Regions from separate parts of the Novosphingobium sp. 63-713 genome, predicted to be linked through region 3. Evidence: riboswitches for the same ligand, from Rfam matches in the RefSeq annotation. Region 3 holds a riboswitch; each other region holds the start of a gene.

Region 1 (3,271 bases), on a different contig from region 3:
TCCGCCCGGTCCGCCTCCATCGCGGGCAGCGGCAGGCGCGTCATGAATTGCAGCGCGAGGATCAGATGTTTCACGCGATCAATTCCGTCACCTGCGCCCCGTCGCCCCACAGGCGCAGGCTGATCCGCGCGGCATAGGGCAAATGAAAAGCCCAGGTCTGGCGATAGGTCAGGCCCAGCAGCAGGCCCAGCGCCGCGCGCATCGGCCCGGCATGGGTGATGACCAGCGCGTCCTCCTCGATCACCAGCAGGGCCTGCGCGATGCGGCCCTGCATATCGCCCCAGCTTTCGCCGCCTGGGGGAGGATTGGCCTGCGGATCATCCCAGAACGGCGCAATGGCCCCGCCCAGTTCGGCCGGAGCGCAGCCCTCCCACGCGCCGAAATTCAACTCGCGCCAGCGGGGGTCGATGGTGAGCGCCAGCCCGCTATCCTGCGCGATCTCTTCGCCCGCCATCCGCGCGCGGGACAGGTCCGAGGCAATGAGGCAAGCCACCGCCAATCCCCGCGCTCGGGCGCGGCAGGCGATCAGACCCTCCGGCGTTGGCGCCACATCGCGATGGCCATGGAGGCGCCCTGCCCCCTCAACCGCGCCGTGGCGGATCAAGTGGAGCGCCCGCGCCTTCACAGCGCCCCGGCCAATTGGGGTCCGGCTACTTGGGCCTGCGCAAAGGTCGCCATGTCGGCATGGGCCGCCAGAGCGCTGCGCACCAGTTGTGCGGCCACCGCCGCCCCGCTGCCCTCGCCCAGACGCATGGCCAGATGCAGCAGCGGATCGAGGCCGAGATGGGCCAGCAGGCGGGCATGGCCCCCTTCGGCCGAGCAATGGGCCGCCATGCAATGGGCGGTGATGTCGGGCTCCGCCGCAGCGATGGGGGCGATCGAGGCGCAAGCGATAAAGCCATCGAGCAGCACCGGAATCCGCATTGCCCGCGCGGCCACAATGGCCCCCGCCATCGCCGCGATCTCACGCCCGCCCAACCGGCGCAGCGCCTCGAACGGATCGCGGATGTCGGCACCATGCAGCGCCAGAGCCTCATCCACCACAGCCACCTTGCGCGCGACGCCCGGCGCATCCAACCCCGTGCCGCGCCCGGCCCATTCGGCCCCGCCCCCGCCAAAAGCCTGTGCGCAAAGCGCGGCGGCGGGGGTGGTGTTGCCGATCCCCATCTCGCCCACAAACAGCAGGTCGGCCCGCGGATCGACCGCGCATGCCCCCGCGTTCAGGGCGGCCAGGCATTCCTCCTCGCTCATCGCCGGGGCCTGCGTGATGTCCTGCGTCGGGCGGTGGAGATCAAGCGGCACAATCGTCAGATGCGCCCCGCAGGCCCGCGCCAGAGCATTGATCGCCGCGCCGCCCTGACGGAAATTGCCCACCATCTGGGCCGTCACCTCGGGCGGATAGGCGCTGACGCCACGCGCCGCGATGCCGTGATTGCCGGCAAAGACAATGCCTTGCAGGTGATCGAGCGCGGGGATTTCGCGCCCGCTCCACCCGGCCATGAACAGGGCGATTTCCTCCAGACGGCCGAGCGATCCGGCGGGCTTGGTCAATTGCGCCTGACGCGCGGCGGCAGCGGCTATCGCCCCGGCATCGGCGGCGGGCAGGGACGAAAGCGCGGCGAGGAAATCCGTCGGGCTGGCAAACAGGGTCATGCGACGACAAATCCTTCAGGCGGGGTGCGGGTGATGAAATGGCCCTTCACGCCTGCGGGCCATTGGCGATAGGGCACCTGCCCATGCTCGCTGGCCGCATGAAGCGCGGCATAATCGAGGATCGCGCGGGCGGCCTCGCCATCGGCCGCGAAATCGCCCAGCACATAGCCGATCCGCCCCGGCGCGCGGATCTGCACCACGCAGTGCCGCTGACACGCGAACAGGCAAGGCATTTCCTCCACCCCGACCCCGGCCAGGGCCGGATCATCCTCTTGCGCCGCGCGCAAGGCATCGGCCAGCAAGGCGCCGCCGCGCCGCCTCTGCTCATCCTCGCGCACATCGGCCGAAACCCGGCATGTCGAACAGACCACCACGCATGGCCCTTGATCCACCGCGCGCAGCATTACCGGAAATCCGCAATATATTCGGGCATGGCTCTTCCCTCGACCAGACGTTCACGCCCCGCCCGATGCGCCCAAGGCGACATGCCGAAGCATCCCGCCCGGAACCCCTCCGGCAGAGCCACAATGTCGCTATCGAGGAAAACCCCGTCCGCGCCGCACACCCTGTCGGAGCGAAAAACGACGGCGTCAGGCAGGTCTCCTGGCTCGCGGGTCCATGCCGGTTCGGCCGCCTTCTCAAAGGGTTCCCCCCTCAATGGCATCGGGCCGATGGCTATCCGCTCACAGTTGCAGGGGCAGCCCGGGTCTTGAACCCGTGTTCCCTTTTGATCCCCTCGCGGGGAACCTGTCGCTTGGGGCCGTGGGTATCGGGCGCGGGGGCAAAGGTCAAGCCAAGCTCAAATTGAAAAGGGGCCGGAAATCTCCGACCCCTTTTTGCATCAATGCGCGGCGGCGGTGTCGATCGGCCCCTTGGGCTTTGGCACGAGCCAGACGATCATGGCGGCGGCCACAAAACAGACCGCGATGATCGCGAATATATGGACCGTTGCCACCATCACGCTCTGCCCCTGAACCAATTGGGTCAGCGAGGCGATGGCGCCTTCGTTGCTCTGTCCGCCATCGACCATGCCGTCGATGGTGGCCTGCCCCTGCGGCATGGCCCCGGCAATCGCGCTTTGCGCGCGGGTGGCCTCGTTTTCCCAGCCCGTCTGCACCAGCGAGGTGGCAAAGGCCCCCGCCACGGTGCGCATGAAATTGGACACGCCCGCCGCATTGGCTTCCTCGCCTGGATCGACGCTGGCCATGGCAAGGCCGATGGTGGGGATGAAGAACATCACCATGAAAGGCCCGGTCATCAAGGTGGGCAGAGCCGCCTGCCAGAAGGTGACGTCGCTGTTGAAACTGGTGCGCCATGCGGCAAGACCCGCGAGGCCCATGATGCCGGTGAAGATGATCTTGCGCGGGTCCATCTTGGCCGCCAATTGGCCGACGATGGGCGCGGACAAGACGGCGAACACCCCCATCACCCCGGTGGCATAGCCCGCCCAGGTGGCGGTATAGCCAAGGTTCTGCTGCAACCACAAAGGCAGGATCACGACCGTGGCAAAGAAGGCGCCAAAGCCCACCGAATAGGTCAGCGCCGAGGCCGTAAAGCCGCGATGGCGAAAGATGCGCAGATCGACGATCGGGTTCTTTTCGGTCAGTTCCCAGATCAG
Region 2 (3,271 bases), on a different contig from region 3:
GGCCATGCGGTTGAGCACGACCTGCGCCACGGCGCGCTGGCCATCGTCGGGCTCGCTGGCGGCCTCGTAATAGACCGCAGCGGTCAGGCAGGAGAGCGCGCGTTCGCGGTCCACCGCATTGGCCAGGCCCGAAAGCGCGCGCGCCGCCGGACCTGATCCGGGCAGGGGCGTTTCATCATCGCCCTGCGCCGCCGCACCGCCATCCCAATGCAGCCCCGGCGCCATCGCGGCCAGCGCCCCGCGCCAGCCGGTCGCGGGGGCGGGCGCTTCGGCCTCGCGGCTGACGTAATAGTAGGCCGCGCCCGGCCAACTGTCGCCCGGTTGTTCAAAGGGCATGGGGGCGGTGCTGCTCTGGCCATCGACGGGATCGGCCTCGTCATGGGCGGTTGTGGCGGCCAGCGCCATTGCGCCGGTGCCTTGCCCGCGCCATGCCTGCACGGCCAAAATCGCCAGCAGGGCGCAGGCCACAGCCAACAGGCGCTGCATCGTCGCGCGGCGCAGTTCGGCATTGCGCAGGGCGTTGATTCTCATGCCGTCGCCCCGGCGCAAGCGTGCCGCATGGTCCGTCCGCCCATCGTCGCGCGCGGGCGGGGCGGATCGCAGGGCATCAAACGCAAGGGAGGCACGCGGGCTGTTCATCCTGACTTCTCGGCCTTTGGCAAATCGGGCGATCATGGCAAAACACACAATCGCCGGGGCTGCACCTGCCGAATTGGGGCCGTCTCATTGCGGCACGGAAGGGGCGGATAATCCTTAATGCCTTAATTTGGCGCCCTCCGATCAGGGTTAAAAAAGCCTTGCCCGCGCCTTTACGGCTGTGCCCCTTGCACCTTTGGGCATGTGGGGCTAGGGCGGCGGCCACGCCAACGGTGCCCCTCGCAGGGGGGCTGAAAAGGGAATTTGCCCGCTCTTGCTCCGGCAAGGGGGATGCAAAGCTGCCCCCGCAACTGTTTCCGGGCGAGCGTACCGTCATATGCCACTGGGCCGATCGGTCTGGGAAGGCGGCGGATGCGCGATGACCCCGGATAGCCAGGAGACCTGCCGGTGGTTGTCGTTCAGCGCCGGGCGGGGAAGACCGGATGCAGCGCGATGCCGTCTGTTTCCATGCGCAAGGGGCGCGTGGGGCGGCCTCTCCCGCCACGAACGGCAAATAGCCTTCGTGAGGGAAAGAGCTATGAAAATCCGTTATTTCGCCGCCGCTTCGTCGCTGATCGCGCTGGCCCTGTCCGCGCCCGTCATGGCCGCCGAAGATGCTGGGGCCATCACCGTACTGGCCACCGGCAACAGCCAGCCGGTCGATGAGACCGGCCAGTCGATCAGCGTGGTCGATCTGGCCGAGATCCAGTCGATCCAGGGGCCGGACCTGACCCGCGTGCTGACCCGCCTGCCGGGCGTGTCCTTTGCCCGCGCGGGCGGCCTTGGCGCCACCACCAGCTTTTTCGTGCGCGGCGCCAATTCCGAACAGACCCTTGTGATGATCGACGGGGTGAAGGTCGAGGACACGGCGGCCCCTTCGGGCGGCTATGATTTTGCCAATCTGGTCAGCGGCGGCGTCGGTCGCATCGAACTGCTGCGCGGATCGAACAGCGTGGTGTGGGGCAGCAATGCCATCGGCGGCGTCATCGCCATCACCAGCCGCGAACTGAACGGCGCGGAGCTGAATTTCGAGGGCGGCAGCAACAGCACCTTTGATGCGGGAGCCACGCTGGGCCTGTCGAAGGACGCCTATGCGATCACGCTCAACGGCGGCTACATCAGCACCGACGGCATCCCCACCCGCACCACCGACACGCGCGCCAACGGTTTCCACCAGACCCGCCTGTCCACCCGCGCTCGCCTGCGTCTGGCGCAGGGGCTCAACCTTGTGGCCACGGCGCGCTATGCCGATGGTCAGGTGGGCGTCGATTCCTATGACTGGGTGCTGGGCTATGTGAACCGGGGCGAGGTGCAGTCGAGCGAGCAGGTTTCGGGCCGTGTGGGTCTGGAATATGCGGCCGAGAAATATTCGGCGCGTCTGGGCATCAGCCAGTCCTCGCTGCGTCGGGGCTATATTGATCCCACGGTGCAGAACACCGAATACAGCTCCTACCTTGGCCGCAGCACGCGCATTGACGGCGCGGCCCATGTCGATCTGCCCTATTTCTTCTCCGCCGATGTGGGCGGCGAGGCGATGTGGAACCATGCGCGCTCGTATTATTTCACGCCCGGCGCGGTGAATGATGCGAATATCGCCAGCGGCTATGGCCTGCTGGGCTGGAGGGCGTTTGGGCTGAGCCTGTCGGGCGGCCTGCGCGTGGACAGCCATTCCACCTTTGGCACCCACACAACCTTTGGCGCGAACGGCACGTACAGCCTGATCGACGATGTCCGCCTGCGCGCTTCCTATGGCGAGGGTTTCCGCGCCCCCTCGCTCTATCAGCTTTTCGATCCCTATTCGGGCAACAAGGGGCTCAAGGCGGAAACCAGCAAGTCCTATGACGTCGGCCTTGAAAAGGGCGACCGCAATGGCAAGCTGTACGGCGCCGTCACATGGTTCCACCGCGATATCAACAACCAGATCGACTATGACCTGTCCACCTCGACCTATGCCAATCTGGGCCGTACGCGGGCCGAGGGTCTGGAATTCGAAACCGGCCTGCGCCCGGTCGATGCGCTGCAATTGCGTGCGCTCTACACTTTCGTGAAGAGCACCAACCAGACCGCCGGCAGCAGCGCGCTGGGCAAGGATCTGGCGCGTCGTCCGCGTCATATGGTCACCTGGTCGGCCGACTGGAAAACGCCGCTGGCGGGCCTTGCCATCGGCGGCGACATTCGCGTCGTCTCGTCCAGCTTTGACAATGCGGCCAATAGCAACCGTCTGGCGGGCTATGCGCTGGTGGGCCTGCGCGCCAGCATTCCGGTGGGCGATCATGCGGAAATCTTTGGCCGCATCGAAAACCTGACGAATGAGCGTTATGCGGTGGTCAAGGATTACAATTCCTATGGCCGCACCGCATCGCTGGGCCTGCGGGCAAAGCTGTAATTGATGCGCGGGGGGCTGGCCCTGCTTGGAGCCTTGATGGTGGGGGCCTGCGCTCCCGCTGCGCCTCGGGTTCAGCCCTCCCGTATCATCAGCCTTAATCCTTGCACCGATGCGCTGCTGGTCGAACTGGCCGACCGCGATCAGATCGGGGCGCTGTCCTCCTATAGCCGCGATCCGGCGCAAAGCTCGATGGATGTGGCGCAGGCGCGCCGCTTTCCCTTCACTCGCGGCACGATGGAGGAGGTGATC
Region 3 (3,271 bases):
ACGCGGGCGCCTCGCGCTATAAGGGCGTTGAACTCGACGCCCTGTTCGATCCCACGCCCGATGATCATTTCAACGCCTATGTCGCCTATCTGGACGCGCGTTTCACCAATTTCGCCGCTGCGGTCAGCGGCCAGCTCGCCCGCGCGGCGGCGGCCGAGGGCAAGCTGGTGGGTGCCAACTGGCAGCTTGACGGCAAGCGCCCCCCGCAGGCCCCGGTATGGACGGTCAATTTCGGCTATGAGCATGATTTTCATATCTTTGGCGGGCGCCTGACTCCGCGTTTCCAGACCCATTTTGAGTCGGAATCCTACTTTACCTTCTACAATTTCGCCTCCGACCGTCAGGACGCCTATCATCGCAGCGACATCATCGTGACCTACAGGCACGAACCCGCCAACTGGACGCTTTCGGCCTTCGTGCGCAATCTGGAGGACACTGTTGTGCTCTCCTCGGCCTCGGCCCCGACCAGCGCGACCTATCAGACCTATCGTGAGCAATATCAGGCCCCGCGCACCTATGGGGCGAGCTTTACCTACAACTGGTAATGTAAACGATATCAGATAGCGTGGATCACCAAGCTGAGCCATGGGATGGGTCCCTCCCCCGTTCCATGGCTCTTTTGCCATTCGCCGGTTCTTGGCATCGCCCGGCATTTGCAGTAACCATCCCCCCGGCGGCCGATCCGGTCGCCGAACTGATCGCGCCGGTGCCCGCCAAACGGGCTTAATCGGGAATGCGGTGCGGGGGGCTGGCCTCTCCAAATCCGCGGCTGTCCCTGCAACTGTAAACGGATAGCGCGATGCACATGCGCCCTTGCCAAGGGCCAGCCACTGGGCCGGACGCTAAATCCTGCGAGGTCTGGGAAGGCGTGCATCAAGCTGTGACCCGCAAGCCAGGAGACCTGCCGGCGTCTGGTCGCTCTTGCCATGGTCCAGGGGATGGCCGCGGCACGGTGTACTCCGTCTGAGCGACGCATGGGCGGCCGGGGCCGCAACGGATACGTGCGCGGGTCGCTCTTGGCGTCCGGCCCTGCGCGTGTGCCGCCCGTTTGCGCGGGTTTGCCCCGGCCCTGTCGCAAGGCGCCGGAGGATGTGCATACCGTGTTTTCCTATACCAAACCATCGCTGCGCCGCCGGATCGGCGCGCTGCTTGTCGCGCTGGCCATTGCCAATATCGCCATCTGGGGCTGGGCCTTTGGCCTGTTTCATCATCAACCGCTGATGCTGGGAACAGCCCTGCTGGCGTGGGGGCTGGGCCTGCGCCATGCGGTCGATGCCGATCATATCGCGGCCATCGACAATGTGACGCGCAAGCTGATGCAGGATGGCCAGCGCCCGATCACGGCGGGCTTCTGGTTCGCGCTAGGCCATTCCGGGATCATCGCCATCGCCTCTGTCGGCATCGCCCTGACAGCCAGCGCTCTGGCCCGCTTCGGTGCGTTCAAGGAGATCGGCGGGGTGATCGCCACGGTGATCTCGGCGCTGTTCCTTTTCACCATCGCGGGCATGAACCTTGCCATCCTGCGCTCGGTCTGGCGCAGCTTTGTTCATGTCCGCGCGGGCGGTGCTTATACGGAAAGCGACCTCGACCTGCTGGCCGGATCGCGCGGGCCGCTTTCGCGCCTGTTCGCACCCATGTTCCGGCTGGTCGGCAAGAGCTGGCATATGGCCCCGCTCGGCTTCCTCTTCGGCCTCGGCTTTGACACGGCCACTGAGGTTGCGATTCTGGGCATGTCGGCCAATCAGGCGGCCAATGGCCTCTCCCTCGCCACGGTTCTGGTGCTGCCCGCGCTGTTTGCCGCCGGGATGGCGTTGATCGACACGGCCGATGGCGTGGTCATGCTTGGCGCCTATGAATGGGCCTTCGTAAAGCCGATCCGCAAACTCTATTACAACATCACCATCACGCTGGTGTCGGCCCTTGTCGCCATCGTCATCGGCGGGATTGAAACGCTGGCCCTGATCGGCGGCAAGCTGGGCCTGACGGGCTGGCCTTGGGCCATGGCGACACGGCTGGGCGAAAATTTCAACAGTCTGGGCTTTGGCATCATCGCCCTGTTCGTCCTGTGCTGGCTTATCAGTTTTGCCATTTATCGCTGGAAACGCTTTGACGAGATCGAGGTTTCGTAAACACGCCAATTGCTTTTCGCGCCATGTGGTTTAGAACCAAGCGCGAAAGTTCGGGGCAACCCGGTTTTCAATGATCGCGCCGGTGCCCGTAAATGGGCTTAATCGGGAATGCGGTGCGGGGGGCCTGCCCCCCAAATCCGTGGCTGTCCCTGCAACTGTGAGCGGATAGCGCGATGCACATGTCCCCCTCCATCCGGGGGCGGCCACTGGGCTTAACGGTCTGGGAAGGCGTGCATCAAGCTGTGACCCGCAAGCCAGGAGACCTGCCGGCGCACCGGTCGCTCTTGCCTTGATCCAGGGAGTGGTCACGGCACGGTAACTCCCCGTCTGAGCGGCGAACTGTGTGGCTGGGGCCGCACGGGTTGCGTGGTCACGGGCGCCTCGTCGCGCCCGCCCGTTGTCGCGCGCCGACCGGATTGTTCCGGTATGCCCCGCCCTGTCTCGCTCCGGCGCGCGGGAGAAGTACCAGTGCCTGACCTGTCCAAGGTTCCCGTCACCATCGTCACCGGCTTTCTGGGCGCGGGAAAAACCACGCTGATCAGCCATTTGATCCGCAATGCTGGCGGCCGCAGGCTGGCCGTGGTGGTCAATGAATTCGGCATGCTGGGGGTGGATGGCGACATTCTGCAATCCTGCGCCATTCCCGATTGCCCGGTGGAAAATATCGTCGAACTGGCCAATGGCTGCATCTGCTGCACGGTGGCCGATGATTTCATCCCCACGGTGGAGCGCCTGCTGGCGCTGAATCCGCGCCCCGATCACATCCTGATCGAAACCTCCGGCCTTGCCCTGCCCAAGCCCTTGCTCAAAGCCTTTGACTGGCCCGCGATCCGCAGCCGGATCACGGTCGATGGCGTGCTGGCGCTGGCCGATGCCGAAGCGGTGGCGGCGGGCCGCTTCGCCCCCGATCCCGCGGCCATCGAGGCCCAGCGCGCCGCCGATCCGGGGGTTGACCATGAAACCCCGCTTTCCGAAGTGTTCGAGGACCAGCTGGCCTGCGCCGACATGGTGCTGCTGACCAAGGTGGACCTTGCCGGGACGCAGGGCACTGCCGAAGCCCGCGCGGTAATCGCGGCGGAGACCCCGCGTCCCATCCTCGAACTGGCCGAGGGCGTCATCGACCCGCGCGTTATCCTTGGCCT

The links. Region 3 has a riboswitch for cobalamin ahead of BGP00_RS09300 (HoxN/HupN/NixA family nickel/cobalt transporter). Riboswitches for the same ligand answer to the same signal wherever they lie in the genome.
Region 1: linked by a shared signal. The riboswitch ahead of BGP00_RS03660 (DUF1636 domain-containing protein) and the one ahead of BGP00_RS09300 (HoxN/HupN/NixA family nickel/cobalt transporter) in region 3 are both predicted to bind cobalamin.
Region 2: linked by a shared signal. The riboswitch ahead of BGP00_RS06355 (TonB-dependent receptor) and the one ahead of BGP00_RS09300 (HoxN/HupN/NixA family nickel/cobalt transporter) in region 3 are both predicted to bind cobalamin.

The regions. Positions count from the first base shown of each region.
Region 1 is NZ_MKVS01000005.1:645,059-648,329, forward strand. It holds gene BGP00_RS03645 (adenosylcobinamide-GDP ribazoletransferase) at 1-74, opposite strand, end outside; gene BGP00_RS03650 (histidine phosphatase family protein) at 71-604, opposite strand; gene cobT (nicotinate-nucleotide--dimethylbenzimidazole phosphoribosyltransferase) at 622-1,653, opposite strand; gene BGP00_RS03660 (DUF1636 domain-containing protein) at 1,650-2,057, opposite strand; cobalamin riboswitch at 2,229-2,419, opposite strand; gene BGP00_RS03665 (DHA2 family efflux MFS transporter permease subunit) at 2,495-3,271, opposite strand, start outside.
Region 2 is NZ_MKVS01000008.1:257,574-260,844, reverse strand. It holds gene BGP00_RS06360 (cell wall hydrolase) at 1-639, opposite strand, end outside; cobalamin riboswitch at 851-1,061, shown strand; gene BGP00_RS06355 (TonB-dependent receptor) at 1,175-3,022, shown strand; gene BGP00_RS06350 (ABC transporter substrate-binding protein) at 3,026-3,271, shown strand, end outside.
Region 3 is NZ_MKVS01000019.1:234,542-237,812, reverse strand. It holds gene BGP00_RS09305 (TonB-dependent receptor) at 1-545, shown strand, start outside; cobalamin riboswitch at 688-924, shown strand; gene BGP00_RS09300 (HoxN/HupN/NixA family nickel/cobalt transporter) at 1,146-2,129, shown strand; cobalamin riboswitch at 2,193-2,415, shown strand; gene cobW (cobalamin biosynthesis protein CobW) at 2,598-3,271, shown strand, end outside.